4 regions of the Halopseudomonas xinjiangensis genome follow, and region 3 is predicted to be linked to each of the others. Evidence: predicted binding sites of a transcription regulator. Region 3 holds the regulator's gene; each other region holds the start of a gene.
What was found. The regulator FliA, encoded in region 3, starts transcription of late flagellar genes. The targets are predictions, from matches to a motif close to CTAAAGTTTNNNNNNNNNNNGCCGNTAA.
Positions count from the first base shown of each region.

Region 1 (4,994 bases), 1.4 Mb from region 3:
AACGCCGCCCACTGAGTGAATCTGCTCGACCAGCGGTTGAAGCGGGTCCAGATGACGCCGAGTGACGCAAACGATGAAACCCTCGCGGGCGAAGCGGCGGGCTATAGCGCCGCCGGTCGCGTCGCCGGCGCCGATTATCAAGGCTACGGGCTTAGAGGACATGATCTGCTCCTTTGTTCTATAGGTTCTTTTTTGGAACTTATATGATAGTCGGTTTCTTTTTGGAACCTGTCAAGTAAGATGGACAGATTCGTGTCCCTGGGAGTCCTTCATGCGTTGGGAAGATCTCGATAAGCAGCCCTGTTCCATGTCGCGCACCTTGTCAGTGGTGGGCGACCGCTGGACGCTGCTTGTTCTGCGCGACTGTTTTCTCGGGATTCGCCGCTTTGAAGCGTTTGAGAAGCGTCTCGGTATAACCCGCCACGTGCTGGCTGATCGGTTGAAAAAGCTGGTCGAGGCGGGTGTGCTGGTTCGCGTGGCCTATCAACAGAAGCCCCTGCGGGAGGAATATCGGCTGACCGAGCGCGGGCGGGATCTGCATCCGGTCATGCTGGCGCTGGTGCATTGGGGCGACAAGCACATGCTAGGTGGACGGAGCGCGCCTGTGCTGCATCGCCATGTTGGCTGTGGGCAGCTCATGCGTCCGGTAATGGTGTGCTCGGAATGTGGGGAAGCGGTTCACGCGCGGGATGTGACTGTCGAGACCGGGCCAGGCTGGGACGTAAACGGCGTCATACCGGAGCGTCCAATCGAAGGTTAGCCCGCCGTACGACGGGTGTATCAGCGATCCTCGCCGGTCGACGCGGCAAAGGTTTCGACCTGATCGGCCTGACCACCGACGATGAGAATGTCGTCGGCATGGACCACGGTCTCCGGCTTGGCGTAGATGAACTTGACCTTGTGCCGTTTGAGCCCGACTATGTTGACCCCGAAGCGTTTGTGCACGTCTGCGTCGGCCAGCGTCTTGTCGTGCAAATGCTCGGGTGCCGCAGTCGAGGCGATGGCGAATCCGTCATCGAACTTGATGAAGTCGATCATTCTCCCTGTCACCAGGTGCGCAACTCGATCGCCCATCGAGGTCTCTGGATAGACGATGCGATGAGCCCCCGTTCGCTCGAGAATCAACCCATGGCGCTTGCTCGTGGCCCGGGCCCAGATATTGGCGATCTCCAACTCCTGGAGAGCCAATACCGTCAGTACGCTCGCTTCCAGGTCGCGGCTGACGCTCACCACGACATGCTTGAACTGATCGACTCCCAACTGACGCAATGCTTCGATGTCCGTGCAGTCGGCTTGTGCCACCTGCGTGAGATGATCGGCCCAGTGCTGAACCTTGGTGCCGTCACTATCGATTCCAAGCACCTCATGCCCGAGCGCGGTGAGCGACTCGACCACGGCTGAGCCGAAGCGACCCAGGCCGAGGACAGCGACGCCTTCGGTTTCCAGCTTCTTCTGGGACGACTTAGCCAACGATTGGGCGCTCCTCTGGATAACGATAATGTTTGGTGGTGCTTCGCAGGGCCAGCGACGCGGCAAAGGTCGTCGTGCCTACCCTCCCGATGAACATCAACGCGATGATCACCAACTGACCCGATGGCGGCAGCTGATCGGTAATGCCTGTCGTTAGCCCGACTGTAGCGAAGGCAGATATGGCTTCGAATAACACCTCGCCGAACTCGAAAGGGGTCATGCTCAGCAAAGTGATCGTGCCTACTCCGACTGTAGCAAAACCGAGGGAGACCACCGTCATCGCCTGGCGCTGCAGGGGAGAAGCAATTCTTCGACCGAAAGCGACGGTGTCGGTATCCCCGCGAATCTCCGCCCAGATGAAAAAGAACAGCAGAAAGAAGGTCGTGACCTTGATGCCGCCAGCGGTACCCGCGCTGCCGCCGCCAATGAACATCAGCCAGTAGTTCACTGCCAGCGTTTGCGGCTCCATCTCGCCGACATCCAGCGTATTGAAGCCCGCGGTTCTGGCTGTGGCTGAATGAAAGAGCGCCGATAGCAGCTTCCCCCCGGGTTCCAGGTCTCCCATGGTGGAGGGGTTGTTCCACTCGTAGGCGAGTATCGCCAATGCTCCGCTGGCGAGCAGGAAGGCGGAGCCCCAGACAGTGATCTTGAAATGAACCGTCCGGGGTTTGTGCCGCTGGCCGGGGCGAAGCTCATGCAGGACCGGAAAGCCGAGACCGCCTAGGATCAACGCAAACATCATGGGTAACAGCACCACCGGATCCGTGACGAACCGCATGAGGCTGTCCGAATAGGTGGAGAACCCGGCATTGTTGAATGCCGATACCGCGTGGAAAACGCCGTTCCAGATAGCCGTTCGCAGGGGCTCGTCGTAGACAAGGTGCAGATGCGCACTCAGGATCAACGCCAGCGCGGCCTCTACGCCAATCGTCACCAGTATGATGAGCTTGAGGATGCCGGCGACATCACCCAATCCGAGCGATTGCGTCTCCTGTTGAGCGACCAGGCGGCTACTGAGCTGCAGATGCTTTTTTACCACCAGGCCAAGCAGTGTCGCGCCGCTCATGATGCCAAGGCCGCCGATCTGAAACAGAATCAGGATCACCACCTGCCCGAAGAAAGACCAATACACGGCTGTGTCCTGCACGATCAGACCGGTCACGCAAACCGCTGATACCGCGGTAAACAAGGCCGTTATCATCGGTGCACCGCCGGGCTCGGCAGTCGCGATGGGCAGCGCAAGCAGTCCCGTGCCGATCAGAGAAACCACCAGAAAGGCCAGCGGAATGAGGAGGACGGGGCGGCGGGTGGGGCTGAGTCGCAACGACGGTTCCTTCCTGCAATGGCGATTGGATACGGCGATGCGTCTGTTGGCGGGCAGCGCCGAGGCCTCGATCAACCGAGGCCTGCTGAAGCAAGCTGATCGCCTTGCGCATCGTTTAGTTCCCGATGGCGGGTCTGCACAACCGAGGCCGGACTCGCGGGAGAGCAGCTATCGCGGGTGTGCTTACCCGAATGTGGTGAGGCGATTAAAGCTCTGAAGGGCCGAGCCGATACAGGCTGGTTCCGGCCAAAATGCCGGGCATAGAGATGTTGTTCCGACCCCCTTCGGAGTAGTCACATGTCACATTTTCGTTTCAAGGATCTTGCAGTCAAATGGAAGCTGGCCATCGGATTTGGCGCCGTTCTGCTGCTCACGGCATTGGTAGGGCTGCTCTCGAATGACGGAATCAACGCGGTCGTTGATCGGGTAGACAAGGCCGATGACACCAACCGTCTGATCAAGGGGCTACAGGATGCGCGGCTGGCAGAAAAAAACTACATCGCCGCGCCTGACGCATCGAGAAGCGAGGCGCTCCAAAGCCACCTGGCCGAGGTCTCGATGCTGGCTCGCGATCTGCGCGACAACCACTTCCACGACCAGCAGAATGATCAACTGATGGAAGGGCTGATCCAGCAGACCGGGCAGTACCAGGCGCAATTCGACCGGTACGCCGAAGTGGTGCGTGAGCGAGCGCTGATCGTCGAGGAAATGCGCAGCAAGGCACAGTCGGTGCTCGATCATCTGGGTCAGCTCAGAACATTGCTGCAGGACGAAATGCTCAGGGAGCTGTCCGCGGGCGGTACCATTGAGTTCATCCAGCGTGATGTGCAGCTGGCGGAGGAAGCCAATGCCGTCATGCGTTGGATGCTCGATGCCCGCACTGACGAGAAGAATTTCATGATCTATCGCTTGGGCGAGTACTCCGCGGCCGTTGACGCAGCCGTAGAGCGAATCCAGGCGCAGCTCGGTCAGCTTGACGCAACCGTGCAGGATCCGACACGGAGCGCGGCCATTGTCGAGGCAGCTGCGTCGATTGATGACTACCGAACTGCCTTCCGCCGTTATGTCGAACTTGAAACAGAGAGCCAGCAGGCCCAGGCCGGCATGGTCAGGGAGGCGCAGGAAGCAATCGCCTCGGCCGAAGCTGCCCGGGCCGATCAAAAGGCGCAAATGTTGTCTATCTCGGATAGCGTGCGCCGCAACACGGTGGTTTTGCCACTGGCGGCGATCGTCCTCGGTGTCGTCTTCGCCTGGGCAATCGCCCGCAGCATCGTCCCGAGATTGCAGCAGGCTGCGGCTGCCGCCAGAGCAGTTGCCGAGGGTCGACTGGATGTCGAGATCGTGGTGGACAGCCAGGATGAGGTCGGCGGTGTGCTCCAGGGGCTGGGCGACATGATACGGGGGTTGCGTGAGCTGATCGGCGGGCTGCAGCTAAGCGCTACCGAGGTGGCCGCGGCGGCCGAGCAGCTCTCCGCCGTCACGATACAGACCGCCCAGGGAGTCCAGAGCCAGCGGCAAGAGGTCGAGCAGGTGGCCTCTGCCATGCAGCAGATGAGTACCAGCTTCCACGAGGTCGCAGGCAACGCCGAGCAGGCGTCCGGCGCTGCGCAGGATTCCGATCGCGCCAGTAGCGAGGGCGAGCGTCTGGTCACGACCAGTCAACAATCCATCCAGGCACTGGCGAACGATATCCAGGCCTCGACCAACATGGTCTCGATCGTCAAGGACAAGAGCAGCAACGTCACCCGGGTGCTCGACGTTATCAAGGGTATCGCCGAGCAGACCAATCTGCTTGCATTGAACGCCGCCATCGAAGCGGCACGGGCCGGCGAACAGGGCCGCGGCTTTGCCGTGGTAGCGACCGAAGTTCGCTCGCTAGCCCAGCGCACCCAGGAGTCGACAACGGAGATCGAGGCGCTTATCGATGACCTGCAGTCGGGAGTGGAGCAGACGGTCCGCTCCATGGCGCAGAACCGAAAGCGCGCCGAAGCCAGCGTCGAGGAGGGTGAGCAGGTGGCGCGCGCGCTACGGCGGATTTCGGAGGCGGTTGCGACCATTGCAACGATGAACGTGCAGATCGCCTCGGCCGCCACCGAGCAGAGTGCAGTGGCCGAAGAAGTCAACCGGAGCGTGCAGCGGATCAACACCATTGCAGACCAGTCGGCGGCCGGATCGGATGAGATTTCCCGCTCTAGTGAAG
Region 1 is NZ_LT629736.1:2,874,363-2,879,356, reverse strand. Features, by position in the region: gene BLT85_RS13490 (SDR family oxidoreductase) at 1-162, opposite strand, end outside; gene BLT85_RS13485 (winged helix-turn-helix transcriptional regulator) at 272-760, shown strand; gene BLT85_RS13480 (potassium channel family protein) at 781-1,470, opposite strand; gene BLT85_RS13475 (TrkH family potassium uptake protein) at 1,463-2,794, opposite strand; gene BLT85_RS13470 (methyl-accepting chemotaxis protein) at 3,092-4,994, shown strand, end outside.
Region 1: a site for FliA is predicted at 3,000-3,027, ahead of BLT85_RS13470 (methyl-accepting chemotaxis protein). Genes of this name have one in related genera too.

Region 2 (4,994 bases), 210 kb from region 3:
CGAACGCCGGGTGCAGACGCTTGAAGCGGTCGAAATTCTCGAACACGGCCTTGACCGTCTCATACACTACTTCTTCGGAGACATCGGTCGAGGTCACCAGCGTGGCGCGTACGCCGAAGGTTTCCACGTCCTCGTCATTACCACGGTACAGACCGCCGGGGATGGTTGCCTTGGCGTAGTAAGGACGATCTTCGATGAGCTTGTCGATCTCTTCGCCGCTGACCGACACCAGTTTCGCGTCCACGGTGGTGGTGGCTTCCTGGATCGAGCCGTTCGGGTGGCCGGCGACATAGACCATCGCATCGACGTTGTTGTCACCCAGCGCAGCTGCCTGTTCGGCGGCGTCCAGCTCGGAGACCATGCCGAAGTCGTCACGCGTCCAGCCGAGGGCTTCCATCACCACGTCCATGGTGTCGCGCTGGCCGGAACCGGGGTTGCCGATGTTGACTCGCTTGCCCTTGAGGTCCTTGACGTTGCTGATGTTGGCATCGCTACGGGCGACGATGGTCAGCGGCTCGCCATGCAGCGCGAAGATGGCACGCATCTTCTCGAAGGCACCCGCGTCCTCGAAGTTCTGTACGCCTTCGTAGGCCTTGTACTGGATATCGGACTGAACCACGCCCATGTCCATCTCACCACCGCGGATGGCATTGACGTTGGCAACCGAACCACCGCTGGACGGGGCGTTGCAGCGTATGTTGTGTTCGTTGCTGTTGCGGTTCAGCAGACGACAGATCGACTGACCGACCACGTAATAGACGCCGGTTTGACCGCCCGTGCCGATGGTGACGAATTTTTCCTGAGCGACTGCCGGGGTAGCGGCGAGCGTAGCGCAGCCAAAGACTGCAGTGAAAAGTACGGCAAGCGACTTGCGTTTCATGACGGGGTGACTCCTTCTTCTGGTTATCCACCAGCGACATGTTTCGACGCTGGTTTCCGTTCACGACCGGGTTGGTCAAGTGTCTGGATCACAGACAAAGTGTAGCGGACGATTCCGCTGGTCTTGGAAAATAACCGCAGCGGCCGGCGAGGGCAAGTTGCCATGCCGGCTATGTGCTTGAATCGGATGGAAAATGCCCCGCATGAAGCGGGGCATTTGAAAGGTCAGACTGGAGGCCAGCCACCCATCTCGCGCCAACGATTGACGATGGCGCAGAACAGATCAGCGGTCTTTTCCGTGTCGTAGCGGGCCGAATGGGCCTCGCGACCGTCGAATTCGATACCCGCCGCGGCGCATGCCTTGGCCAGGACGGTTTGCCCGTAGGCCAGACCGCCGAGGGTGGCGGTATCGAAACAGGAGAACGGGTGAAACGGGTTGCGCTTGATCTGGGTGCGTTCGACGGCGGCGTTCAGAAAACCGAGGTCGAAAAAGGCGTTGTGACCGACCAGCACGGCGCGCTTGCAGCCGGCCGATTTAACCGCCTTGCGCACATGCTTGAAGATTTCGGTCAGCGCATGCTCTTCCTTCACTGCCATGCGCAGCGGATGGTCCAGCTTGATGCCGGTGAACTCCAGCGCCGCCGGTTCGATGTTGGCGCCGTCGAAGGGCTCCACGCGAAAGAAGTAGGTCTGGTCGGGGTAGACCATGCCATCTTCGTCCATGGCTATGACGGTTGCGGCAATCTCCAGCAAGGCGTCGGTCGCCGAATTGAACCCACCACATTCCACATCGACCACCACCGGCAGGAAGCCACGGAAGCGATAGGCGATGGGCGTCTTGTGGCTGGATGGCGCAGGTGCACCGTCAAGCTCGTCTTGATCGTTTTCGCTGTCGTAGTCAAATTCGCTCACAGGCGATCCCTTGCTTCAGGCGGGTTCTATTCCACTCGCCAGTTGATAGTCTCGCCGGCGCGCAATGGAATGACCATATGATCTCCAAAGGGTAGCTGATCCGGCGCGGTCCAGCTCTCGCGGACGAGGGTGATGGTGTCGGTATTGCGGGGCAAACCGTAGTAGTCGGGGCCATTGAAGCTGGCGAAGGCTTCCAGCTTGTCGAGCACGCCGAGCGAGTCGAACGCCTCGGCGTACAGCTCGATGGCCGCATAAGCGGTATAACAGCCAGCGCAGCCGCAACTGGTCTCCTTGGCATGCTGGGCGTGCGGTGCCGAGTCGGTGCCAAGGAAAAACTTGTTCGAGCCCGATACCACGGCGTCACACAGCGCCTGTTGGTGACGCTGACGCTTGAGGATCGGCAGGCAATAGAAGTGCGGGCGGACGCCACCGGCGAGCAGATGATTGCGGTTATATAGCAGGTGGTGGGCCGTGATGGTCGCGCCGATGCGATCCGATGCGCCTTTCACGAACTCGGCCGCGTCAGCGGTGGTGATGTGCTCGAACACCACCTTGAGTGTCGGGAAGCGCTCCACCAGCTTGATCAGCTGCTGATCGATGAAGGCTTTCTCGCGATCGAAGATATCCACATCGGAATGCGTCACTTCACCGTGGACCAGCAAAGGCATGCCGACGTCGGCCATGGCTTCCAGGGCAGGGTAGATGTGCTCGAGTGCGGTAACACCGGAACCGGAATTGGTGGTGGCGCCGGCCGGATACAGCTTGGCGGCAATCGCCTGACCCTTGCTGTAGGCGGCGCGGATGATTTCCGGGCTGGTCTGGTTCGTCAGGTACAGCACCATCAGCGGCTCGAAGATCGAGCCAGCAGGCCGTGCGGCCTCGATACGTTCCCTGTAGCCCTGGGCCTCATCGCCGTTGCGGACCGGCGGGACCAGGTTGGGCATGATGATCGCCCTGGAAAATATGCGTGCCGCATCGCTCACCGTGTTGCGCAGCACTTCGCCGTCGCGCAGGTGAATATGCCAGTCATCGGGGCGGATGATAGTCAGGCGATCGGTCATCGAGGGAGTTCCAGACGGTTGCAATGCCGGCAATGCTACCGGAATCGTCCCGTCTTTCACACCGGCGGCAGGGTAAAGTTTTCCCCGAGCCAGCCGACTTAAGGTCCATAGCACTTCTCATGCCGGAGCCGATTGTGACCCGACTGTTGTCCCTTGTTTTGCTCGCGTTGGCCCTACCGGCGCAGGCCATGACCTTCCAGACGCGCATGGAAGAGGTCAAGTGGTCGGTCGACGGGGACAAGTTCGAGTGTCGTCTGAGCCAGGCCGTGACTGGCTACGGCGAGGCGGTTTTCGTGCGACGTGCGGGCGAGCGGCCGACCTTTCAGCTCAAGGCCTGGAGCAATCTGATGCAGCCCGGCCAGGCCCAGCTCTATAACGATGCGCCGAGCTGGCGCAGTGATCGACGCGCCCGCGTGCTTGGACAGGCGACGGTGAAGGACGGCCCGGTCACGCTGGAAGTGCCCTACCAACAGGCCGGCCAGATGCTCGCGGGCCTGGCTGACGGCTTGCTGCCGACCATTCACCGCGCCGGCTGGGCGAATGCCCCCGATTCCGTTCGGGTGGTGGTGTCCAGCATCGGCTACAAGCAGGCCTGGAGCGAGTTTCAGAACTGCATCAGCGGTCTGTTGCCGATGAACATCGACCAGATATCCCGCAGTGCCGTGAGCTTTGCCAGCGGCGGCACCAGGCTGGATCCCGGCGCGAAATCCTTGCTGGATACTGCTCTGGCTTATCTGGAAGCCGATCCGGATATCGAGACAGTGCAGCTCGATGCGCATTCCGACAACGTGGGTGACCGGCTGACCAACCGCGAGCTGTCCCGCCAGCGGGCACTGGCCGTGCAGAGCTACCTGACCGAACATGGCGTAGCGGAAGAGAAGATCACCATGCGGTTTCATGGCGATCGCTATCCGGTAGCCAGCAACGCCACAGCCGTGGGCCGCGCCAAGAACCGCCGCGTAACCCTGCGACTGGAAAAGCCCTGACGGCCCCGGTCGCCGCGAGTCGCGCCTCCCACCAAACATCTGCCGTGCTTCCGTGACCCGCGGCCAGGTGCGCTCCTACGGCGCACATCGCTGTCTTTATATGTAGGAGCGGGCATGACCGCGAAGCAGCTTGCACGGTTGCCGTTTTTCCCGCCTCCGCTTTCGCGCCCAGGTGCGCTCCTACGATGCAAATCGCTGTCTTTATGTAAGGGCGGACCTGGCCGCGAAGAAGAATCCGCAGAACCCCTTCGCGCCCAGGTGCGCTCCTAGACGACCGGCATTTACCCTGCGCTCGGCGTCCCCTGTCAATCACAGCGCCCGGACGCTAGAATGGCGTCCTTTGGCCGGCGCGGCTGCGACGGCGGGGCGAATCTTCAAGGGAGCGCGTAATGTCTGATGTGAAAAAAGTCGTACTGGCTTACTCCGGTGGCCTGGATACGTCGGTAATCCTCAAGTGGCTGCAAGATACCCACAACTGCGAGGTCGTTACCTTCACGGCTGATCTGGGGCAAGGTGAGGAAGTCGAGCCTGCCCGCGCCAAGGCGAAAGCCATGGGCGTCAAGGAAATCTACATCGATGACCTGCGCGAAGAATTCGTCCGCGACTTCGTGTTCCCGATGTTCCGCGCCAACACAGTCTATGAAGGCGAGTACCTGCTGGGCACATCCATCGCCCGTCCGCTGATCGCCAAGCGTCTGATCGAAATCGCCAACGAGACCGGCGCTGACGCCATCTCCCACGGCGCGACCGGCAAGGGTAACGACCAGGTTCGCTTCGAGCTCGGTGCCTACGCACTCAAGCCTGGCGTGAAAGTGATCGCGCCCTGGCGTGAATGGGATCTGCTCTCGCGCGAGAAGCTGATGGATTACGCCGAGAAGCACAACATTCCGATCGAGCGTCACGGCAAGAAGAAGTCCCCGTACTCGATGGACGCCAACCTGCTGCACATCTCCTATGAAGGTGGCGTGCTGGAAGACACCTGGACCGAGCACGAAGAAGACATGTGGCGCTGGACCAAGTCGCCCGAAGCCGCACCGGACACCCCAACCTACATCGAGCTGTCGTACCGCAACGGTGACATCGTCGCCATCGACGGCAAGGACATGAGCCCGGCCGACGTGCTGGCCTACCTGAACAAGGTCGGTGGCGAAAACGG
Region 2 is NZ_LT629736.1:901,208-906,201, forward strand. Features, by position in the region: gene BLT85_RS04040 (TAXI family TRAP transporter solute-binding subunit) at 1-880, opposite strand, end outside; gene rnt (ribonuclease T) at 1,105-1,791, opposite strand; gene pyrC (dihydroorotase) at 1,818-2,852, opposite strand; gene BLT85_RS04055 (flagellar protein MotY) at 2,987-3,838, shown strand; gene BLT85_RS04060 (argininosuccinate synthase) at 4,228-4,994, shown strand, end outside.
Region 2: a site for FliA is predicted at 2,925-2,952, ahead of BLT85_RS04055 (flagellar protein MotY). Genes of this name have one in related genera too.

Region 3 (4,994 bases):
GAGCTCTGCAGATCGGCGGTGACCACGTCGAGGTTGCTCACCGCCTTGTTGAGTTCTTCATCGCCACTGGCCACACCCAGGCGAACCAGACGGTTACGCACCAACACCAGCTCGCCGACCATGTTCATGATCTCGTCGAGCCGAGCGGTGTCGACACGGACCGTGGTCTCGGCTGCGTTGGCGTCGGCAGCAGGCGCAGGCGCAGCCGACTTGCCTGCGGAAACGGCAGACGCTTCAGCCTTTTGCGGCTCCGGCTTGGGCGCAGGTTTCGCCACGGCCTTGGCCGGTTGTTTGGCTACCGGCGCATCGGGCTTCGACGGCGCAACCTCTGCTTCGCCCGGTGCGGCGCCAGAGCCGTGCAACTGATCGAGCAACGCTTCGAATTCGTCGTCGGTGATATGGTCGTCTACGCCGCTTCGCTCACTCGCCGGTGCAGCGCCAGCCGTAGCCGCGGCGTTCGCAGCAATGACGCCAGGGGCCTGACCGTTGCCATGCAGTTGATCAAGCAGAGCCTCGAATTCATCGTCGGAAATGTTTTCGTCCGAACCCGCCGATGCGGGAGCGGCCGGGGTGGGCGCTTTGGGTGCGTCGGTCACGACCGGCGGCTTGCCCGTACCATGCAACTGATCGAGCAGCGCCTCGAATTCATCGTCGGTGATCTCGTCCCCGGAAGCAGCAACGGCGGGTTCGCCGGTCGCTGCAGAGACGGGACTGGCTGGGGTGGGAGCAGCAGGCTCACCACCATGCAGGGCATCGAGCAACTGTTCGAATTCGTCATCGGTGATGTCGCCGTCGGCATCGTCGCCTTCAGCTGCAACAGCTTCCAGCTCCATGGCCGGAACCGCCGCGACCACAGGCGATGCGATAATCTCTTCACCGGCGGGCTGTGCGAGGACAGACAAGGCCGCGAGCAGCTCCGGATCAGCCGGCGTCGGGTCTTCGCCTTCACGCACTTCGGCAAACATCCCGTTGACCGCATCCAGCGCCTGCAACACCACGTCCATCAGTTCCGAGGTGACCTGACGCTCACCCTTGCGAAGGATGTCGAAGACGTTCTCGGCGATATGGCAGCAGGCGACCAGAGCATCGAGCTGGAGGAATCCGGCCCCGCCCTTGACGGTATGGAAACCGCGAAAGATGGCGTTGAGCAGGTCCGTATCCTCGGGACGGTTTTCCAGCTCCACCAACTGCTCGGACAATAATTCGAGGATCTCTCCGGCTTCCACCAGGAAGTCCTGGAGGATCTCTTCATCCGCGTCGAAACTCATGCACCCACTCCCCTAGAAGCCAAGGCTGGACAGAAGATCATCAACTTCGTCTTGTCCAGAAACCACGTCTTCTCTTATATCGGCATGAATCTGCGGACCTTCACCCCTGTCCGAGGTTTTTTTCTCCTCACGCTTGGGCTCGGCATGATCGATACCCGCGAGGCGGTCGACCTGACCAGCCATACGCACCAGATTGACCAGGCTTTCCTCGACATCATGAACCAGCGCGGTGACACGCTTGATCACCTGTCCGGTGAGATCCTGATAATCCTGCGCGATGAGGATGTCGTTAAGATGCGAGGACACCTGTGCACTGGATTTCTCGGTCTTTTCGAGAAACTCGCCAATCCGCCTGTACAGGTCGCGGAATTCGGTGGCGGCCATTTCGCGGCGCTGCAGACGATCCCAGTCAGCCTTGAGCGCGGACGCTTCCTGACCAAGATCCGAGACGATAGGTGCGCTACTTTCCACCAGATCCATGGTGCGGTTGGCCGCCTTGTCGGTCAGCTTGACGACATAGTCGAGCCGATCGGACGCATCGGATATCTTTGACACTTCGCCGCTGTCACCCAGCGCGTGAGATGTGTCGATCTGGAAATTCACGATGGAGTTGTGCAGCGCACGAGTCAGTTGCCCGACTTCGTGGTAAAGCCCACGATCGCGCGCCTGATTGATGGCGTGGATGACGAGGATGGCTTCGCCGAACTGGCCTTTTTCGAGAAACTCGACCAGTTGCCGCGCGTTATCCTTGAGAGAGTGTTCAAATTCCTGAGCAGTCGCCTGGCCGGGATCCTTGCTTAAAGCCATAACCTGTACCCCGGATTACTTTGCCTGGACTCGCTCGAAAATCTTTTCGATCTTTTCCTTCAGCGCCTGCGCGGTGAACGGTTTGACCACATAGCCGTTCACGCCGGCTTGTGCGGCCTCGATGATCTGGTCGCGCTTGGCTTCGGCGGTAACCATCAGCACCGGAAGATGCTTGAGACGGTCGTCGGCGCGCACGGCCCGAAGCAGGTCGATGCCGCTCATGCCCGGCATGTTCCAGTCGGTAACCAGAAAGTCGAAACCACCGCTCTGCAGCATCGGCAAGGCGGTATTGCCATCATCGGCCTCGGCCGTGTTGGTGAACCCCAGGTCGCGCAGCAGGTTCTTGATAATACGTCTCATCGTCGAAAAATCATCAACGATGAGGATCTTCATGTTCTTGTCCAAGTCGACCTCCGTACAAACCAGGGAAAGTGCAGGTTCGCACTCGCTAATCAGATGCTAATGGCCTTGCCAGCCTTGTCGTTGTTGCGGTGTGCTGGCTACCCGGGCATTGTCCGGATGCTGGCGATAAAATCAATCGTTGCGCCAGTCTGCCAGACGCGCCCGCAGGCGTGCCGCGCACTGACTGTGCAACTGGCTCACACGGGACTCGCTGACGCCGAGGACGGCACCGATTTCCTTGAGATTCAGTTCTTCGTCGTAATACAGCGATAACAGCAACCGCTCCCGCTCGGGCAGGCCATCGATAGCCTGGACCAGCGCCGACCGGAATCGCTCGTCCTGAAGCCCGCCGTAGGGCTCGTGATCGGCGTGCGCGTCGGCCTCCCCGCCCGATTCGAGCAGATCCTCGAAACTGAACAGTTTGCTGCCGCTGGTATCGTTGAGAATCGAGTAATAATCGTCGAGACTCATATTGAGTTCGGCAGCGATCTCGTGATCTTTAGCGTCACGGCCCAAACGACCTTCAACGGCACGTACTGCGTCGCTGACCATACGTGTGTTGCGGTGGACTGAGCGCGGAGCCCAGTCACCCTTGCGCACCTCGTCGAGCATGGCTCCGCGGATGCGGATGCCAGCGTAGGTCTCGAAGCTTGCACCTTTACCGTGATCGAATTTTTTTGACGCTTCGAGCAGACCGATCATGCCGGCCTGCATCAGATCCTCGACCTGAACGCTCGACGGCAACCTGCCCAGCAGGTGATAGGCGATACGTTTGACCAGGGGAGCGAATTGCTCGACAAGACGATCCTGATATTCGGCAGAACTTTGGGCGCGGGTATACATGCGTACTCCACTGGCCGATGCGTTCATAGCCCCGACCCTGTCTGCTGCACCAGACGTTCGACAAAGAACTCCAGGTGCCCACGTGGGTTGGCAGGCAGGGGCCAGGAATCCACTTTTTGCGCAATGCCACGGATGGCGATGGAAGCCTTGCTGCGCGGGAATGCGTCATACACCGCACGCTGCTTCTGGACTGCCTTGCGCACCGCTTCGTCGAAGGGCACCGCGCCGACGTACTGCAGCGCGACATCCAGGAAGCGGTCTGTCACTTTGGTCAGTTTAGCAAACACCGTACGGCCTTCCTGCGGCGTATTCACCATGTTGGCGAGCACGCGGAAACGAGTCATGCCGTAATCGCGGTTGAGCAATTTGATCAGCGCGTAAGCATCGGTGATCGAGGTCGGCTCGTCGCAGACAACGACCAGTACTTCCTGAGCCGCGCGCACGAAGCTGACGACCGAATCACCGATCCCCGCGGCGGTGTCGACGATGAGCACGTCAAGATTGTCGCCGATGTCGCTGAATGCCTGGATCAATCCCGCATGCTGCTGCGGGTTGAGGTTGACCATTTTCGCGGCGCCCGAGGCGGCCGGAACGATGCGGATTCCGCCCGGGCCGGTGATCAGCACGTCGCGCAGATCGCAGGTGCCTTCCAGCACGTCGGCGAGCGTTGCCTTGGGTTTGATACCGAGCAGGACGTCGACGTTGGCCAGGCCAAGGTCGGCATCAAGCAGTACAACGCGACGGCCCAGGTCAGCCAGTGCCAGGCTGAGGTTGACCGAAACGTTGGTTTTGCCGATCCCGCCCTTACCGCCGGTGACCGCGATAACCTGAACCGGATGTTTGATGGCCATCTGTGTCGATTACCTTGTCTTGAAATTCATTAGCTTGCCCGCTGGGTATGCAATATACCCGCAAACACGTCGGCCATGGCCTGATCTGCCGGGGCTTCGTTGCCTGCCAGGCTGACTGCCCGGCTAACCAACTGGTGACCCACAGCCTTGCTGATGTCGTCTGGAATACGCTGGCCATCTGCCAGATAGGCTACCGGCAAACCCTGTTCCATAGCCAGCCCTAGGGATTCGCCCAAAGTGGCGGCTTCGTCGACCTTGGTCAGGATACAGCCGGACAAGCCACAGGCGCGGTAATTGTGAAAAGCCGCCTTGAGTACCCGGTACTGACTGGTGGCAGCCAGAACGAGCATGGTTTTGACCCGCTTGCCCTGCGCAGCCAGCTCGCCGAGTTGTCCACGCAGTTGTGGATCCTGAGCCTGAAGACCAGCGGTATCCACCAGAACCAGTCGCTTGCCGGTGAACTCGTCGAGCACATCACTCAGACTGTTCTGCTCGTCAACCACACGCACCGGCACATTGAGAATGCGGCCCAGCGTGCGCAGTTGCTCATGCGCACCTATACGATAGGTGTCCATCGTTACCAGTGCCACGTGCTGGCTGCCGTGCTTGAGTACATAACGTGCCGCCAGCTTGCCGAGCGTGGTGGTCTTGCCGGCGCCGGTAGGGCCGACCAGGGCGATCACTCCACCCTGTTCGATGAGTTCTTCACGGATGACCGGGATGCTCTGCGCCAGATGCGCCAGCAGCAACCGCCAGGCCTGACGGGTGTCGGTGATGTCGGCCACCCTGCTCAGCAATTCCTTGCACAGCTCGGCCGGCAGAC
Region 3 is NZ_LT629736.1:695,808-700,801, reverse strand. Features, by position in the region: gene BLT85_RS03205 (chemotaxis protein CheA) at 1-1,268, opposite strand, end outside; gene BLT85_RS03200 (protein phosphatase CheZ) at 1,281-2,075, opposite strand; gene BLT85_RS03195 (chemotaxis response regulator CheY) at 2,091-2,468, opposite strand; gene BLT85_RS03190 (RNA polymerase sigma factor FliA) at 2,610-3,347, opposite strand; gene fleN (flagellar synthesis regulator FleN) at 3,344-4,171, opposite strand; gene flhF (flagellar biosynthesis protein FlhF) at 4,201-4,994, opposite strand, start outside.

Region 4 (4,994 bases), 630 kb from region 3:
GGCCGGCTTTTCATTGGGAGCGATACGTCAGGGAAGGGTGAAGAGAACCTTGATCTGATCGTTGACGGCGCTGCTGGCGACATAGCCTATCGCGCCGGGGTTACCCGCAACCTTTGCGACCACCGCACTATCGTCCGCTACGCTTGCCGGCGGCTGGCCCTTGCCGGTAAAGATCAGTCCAGACCAGTAAGATTTAAGCTGGGCTTCGTTCTTGCTGGCGACACCGGCATAGAACGCTTCCTTGGTAGCACTCCAACCCTGCTGGTCAACTGCTGTCAGAGACTTGTCCTTGCCAAGGAAGATGTTGGCGACCTCCGACTGGCTGGGCGCCGCCGAAGCAGCCGGATTGACGATGACGGCCACTTCTGCGCTGGCGGTGATGCAGATGCTACCGAACAGCATGGAGCAGATAAGACGTTTCATAAAGTGTCCTCAAAATACGAAGTCGATGCCAACGCTGACGATATCACCGTCGTAGGTAGGAGCTGGAATCCCAAACGAGCCTTTCAGAACCTGCTCTCTGTAGTATTCCGCACCAGTCTTGACGAACACTCCTTCCCCTTCGGAAGAGGTATCCACACGCTTGTATTCGCCTTTCAGTGTCACGTTAGGCAGCAAGCTGTAGTTGAGCCCGTAGGTCCACGAAACCTGCCGACCGCCGCCCTTTTCTTCGTCAAGCTGGGCATAGGTGAGATGCGGGAGGAAGTTGCCAAATCGGCGGCCGCCCATGAGATAGAACGCGTTCTTGCTGGCTACGGGGCCCTCCATTACCAGTCGAGTGGCTTCGTTGGCGGTCAGCCAGGTGCCGTTATCGAACTGATAACCGAGTGAAGTGAACTTGCCCTTCTGACCATCAAGCAGGCCGTCGAGCGTTAGGTCCGCTTCGCTGTAGCTCAGACGCACGGTACCGAAGGCGTTGGTCGCCAGGCTCAGGTTCGCGCCGGCGATCTTGCGATAGTCCATGTCCGCTACGGTGTCGTAGAGAAAATAGTCGCGATTGAGCGCCTTTCCGGCGTTGGCCTGCAAACTCACGGAGCCGTAGCTCAACGGAAGTGTGTAGATCGCATCGAGGCCCTCGTAGTTGCTGATCTGCACCTGATGGTAGACCTCGTCAGGCAGACGCAGCCATGGGTAGGTGAAGCCGACGTCCAGCGTTTCCGAGTACATGTAGACCGGGTTGCGCAAACGTCCGCCACGCAGCACCAGGCGGTCGGTGGCCTGGAGCGAGGCATACAGCCATTCGAGGTTGGCCTCCCAGCTATCATGCTCTGCCTGGGCGATTACCTGTGCGGTGATGTCCAGGCTGTCGGTGATGCCGTACTGAAACTGACCGCCGAGCTTCGACAGCTCGTCGCCACGCCAGGAATCATTGGTTTGGCCCTGCATGCCGTAGCTGCGGCCGTCGGCCTCGCCGCCGAGCCGGGTAACGGCTGCAGTGCCGAAGCCGTTGAAGCGGTAGTCGCTTTGGTCCAGCGCAAACGCCGGCAACGCAGCGGCCAGGCACGCGGCCAGGCCGACCATGCGATACATAGTCATGGGTAATGCTCCTCAGATAAATTAGACGCGAAATTGGGCAGTAGCCGCGCGCAGGTGATCTTCGGTACCGATCAGCTGCTCGCCGAGGCGTGCGGTGGCTGCTGCTCCTTGGGCGGTTGCTTGAGCGTCCTGCTGCAACACTTGAGTTTCTTGTTCGATGGATGCCGACAGCCCAATCTGTTCCTGCGTGTGACGGGCTATTCCGGCATTGAGCTGGTTGATCTCGTCTACCGCTGCAGCGATTGTGTCGAGCAGATGCGTTGCTTCGGCGGAGCGCTGGATACTCTGTTGCGACTTCGCCCCGTTGCCCGTCATCACATCCAATACTTCATGGGCGCTGTGTTGAAGACGTTGAATGATCTGTTGGATTTCGTTCGTTGATGTGGCGGTTTTCTGCGCCAGGTTTCGCACTTCATCGGCTACTACAGCAAACCCTCGGCCCTGTTCGCCGGCGCGAGCTGCCTCGATGGCCGCGTTCAGGGCGAGCAGGTTGGTTTGGTCGGCGATGTTGCGGATAACCGTCAGCACCGATCCCACTTCCTGGGTTTCCGCTTCCAGGCGCGACATCGACTCGATCGCGCCCATCACGCTATCGCCGAGATCGTTGATGCTCGAGGACAGCGAGCCGATGCTCTGCCGGGCACCCGCGGTCTGGCGTGCCGCAGACTCCGCCTGTTCCGACGCGCGTTGCGAGCGCTGGGCAACGTCCTGGATGGTATCGGTCATGGTCAGAATGTCGCGACCGATCGAGTCGGTGTGGCTCTGTTGGGAGCGAGCGTGATCGGAAGCGTCCTGAGTCAAGCGATACAGTTCGCGTGAGACTTCTCCGAGCGGGCTCGCTGCGGTAACGATCTTCCTAATAGTGTCTTGGAGCTTGTCGAGGAAACCATTGAAGAGCCGAATCATTTCCCCGATCTCGTCTTGCGCGTCGACGTTGACTCGCCGAGTCAGGTCGCCGTCGCCATTCGCGATGGCTTTCAGCGAGGCGATTACACCGTGAACGCTGGACATGATGCTGCGGGTGGTTACGATCGCCCCGAGACTCACCAGTGCGATCAATACCACGCAAAGGGCGATTCCCAATCGGGTAGTAGCCTGGTTTTCTTCGCGAGTTACTGCCAAGGTGCTTTGAAATTCGGCGTAAGCATTGGCGCGGAACTCTGTGCCGAGATCCTGCGCCTGGGCAAGATCCGAAGCCATTCTGTTGAGCTTGGGACGCAGATCTTCAAACGATGCATCGCCGGCAATCAATGATCGGGAGGCGCTCGCGGCATTGTCCGCGTAGCGGCTGATCGCGTCTTGCCAGCGCGCGAGTTGATCGCCAAGCACCGGCTGTCCGGCGGTGAGAGCTTTCAGTGTGTCTTGCTCAGCGGTTATATCGGAGGTCAGCTGACGTGCCTCCTCCAGCTGTGCTACTTCGCCGGCGGTGACCGCGCTGTTGAAGATTTCCGGCAGCCGCGAGAACTGGAAAATGATCTTGTCGGCGGCTTCCAGCGTCGGATAGCTGCGCGATTCGAGCTCCGTTAGCCGTGAGTCGGTAGTGGACAGCTGAGACGAGGTGTACCCGACGTAAAGAATGAGGCCCAGCAAGGCCAAAGCAGGCGCGAGCGCCAACTTATATGAAAGGGACAAGTTCTTGAGCATTTTTGGTTCCGGGGAGCGAGGACGGCGATGATATCAGTATGCTGCTATTGGGTGCTGGCCGTTCGTCACTCCATTGACGCCTGTCGATTGACCATGCCATACGTGTTTATCGGCCAGTCTCGCTCTTTCATGAGAGGCTCAAAAAATAAACGATGGCTTCGGTTGTTCGCTCGCTTGCGCTCTGGCCGGAGTTCCGCGCACGTCATACGCCCAGAGCAGATGCTCGGCGCGAGCTACGGCCGGTTGGTGGCGGAGGGAAGAGTATTTGCCCAGGCGTAGCCACTACCCCGGGCACAAAGGGTTCCGGGTTGGGGAAATCAATGTCACCCGAATAGTCGCTAGCGCAGCTGGCTGTCCTTGCTGCCGCGACGGTTGAAACCTCCATTTTGCCGCACCTTGTCCAGCTTGGTCTGACAGCCGATACAGTAGCGAACGCCCGGCACAGCCTGACGACGGGCCTCGGGGATCGGCTCGTCGCACTCTTCGCAATGGGTGAGACTGTCGCCCTTGGGTAGCTCGCTGCGCGCGCGGCGCACGGCGTCACCGACGGTGTCGTCTATCTGATCCTGCACCGCGCCTTCTTTTGCCCAGCCTGTCGCCATGACTCGCTCCTAGGGTTCGATTCCTGTCTGAACAGTTGAGTGATCATCGCCGCCGGGGTTCCTCACGGTCCGTCGCGGTTATCGAACCCCGGCCCTGTGTCATGGTCCGCTGATAACGGGTTCGATAAAGGAGACAGCCGTGAGTGAACAGATCAACGCGGGCGATCTTGGCCTGAAGTTGCGCAAGGGCGATGAGTCGTCGCTGTTCAAGTGGTTCCTGGCCAGCTTCCTGTTCGGCAAACGCATTCAGCAGGATATTGCCAAGCAGACCTATGAGGTCATCGTGGAAAAGCACGGGCGCGATACGCCGCGCAAGTTGTGTAACTGCACCTGGCAGGAGCTTGTCGACATGCTCGGCGAAGGCAATTACACCCGTTACGACGAGTCGACCGCCGAGCGGCTTCTTGAGATGTGCAAAAAGCTCAACGAGGAGTATGGAGGCAAGGTGGGAGCGATATTCGAAGCAAGCGCTGACCGCAAGGAGCTGGAAAAGCGTCTCGAACAATTCAAGGGAATCGGACCCAAGACGGTGGAGATTTTCCTCCGTGAGGCAGGTGATGTGTGGGCATGAGTTCCAGTGCGGCAACTGTGGCACCAGATTGTGAATCGCTCGACTCGCTTGTCGAGCGATTCGGACCCAGTCCGGCGCTGTTTCTCGATTATGACGGCACCCTGGCGCCTATTCAGCCGCGGCCTGAGCAGGCCACTCTCAGCGAAGACGTGCGACGGACGCTCCAACAGCTGGCTCAGCGGTATCCCGTCGCCATCGTCAGCGGGCGCGAACGCACCGATGTGGAAGATCTCGTCGGCCTGCCCGGCTTGATCTATGCCGGCAGCCATGGCCTCGATATTGCCGGCCCGGGCGTGCGCTGGGATTCGCCTGAAGCAGGGCATCTGCTGCCGACTCTCGATCAGGCGTTCGACCGTCTGCTCGAAGACACTGGCTCTGCATCGGGCATACTGATCGAGCGCAAGCGCTATGCCGTTGCCGTGCATTACAGGCTGGCTGCGGAGGGTGATAAGCAGTTGGCCTGGGAATCCGTCGAACGGGTCTGCCAGAGCATGAGCGGGCTGAGACTTGCCAAGGGCAAGAAGGTCTGGGAGCTGCGTCCCGATATCGATTGGGACAAAGGGCGGGCGATCGAGTGGCTGTGCGCGCAGTTGCGGCGCAGCGAACCTGCTTCCTACCTGCCGGTATTCATAGGCGATGAT
Region 4 is NZ_LT629736.1:68,382-73,375, forward strand. Features, by position in the region: gene BLT85_RS00295 (type 2 periplasmic-binding domain-containing protein) at 28-423, opposite strand; gene BLT85_RS00300 (hypothetical protein) at 433-1,536, opposite strand; gene BLT85_RS00305 (methyl-accepting chemotaxis protein) at 1,558-3,180, opposite strand; gene BLT85_RS00310 (DksA/TraR family C4-type zinc finger protein) at 3,519-3,782, opposite strand; gene BLT85_RS00315 (DNA methylase) at 3,922-4,353, shown strand; gene otsB (trehalose-phosphatase) at 4,350-4,994, shown strand, end outside.
Region 4: a site for FliA is predicted at 3,287-3,314, ahead of BLT85_RS00305 (methyl-accepting chemotaxis protein). Genes of this name have one in related genera too.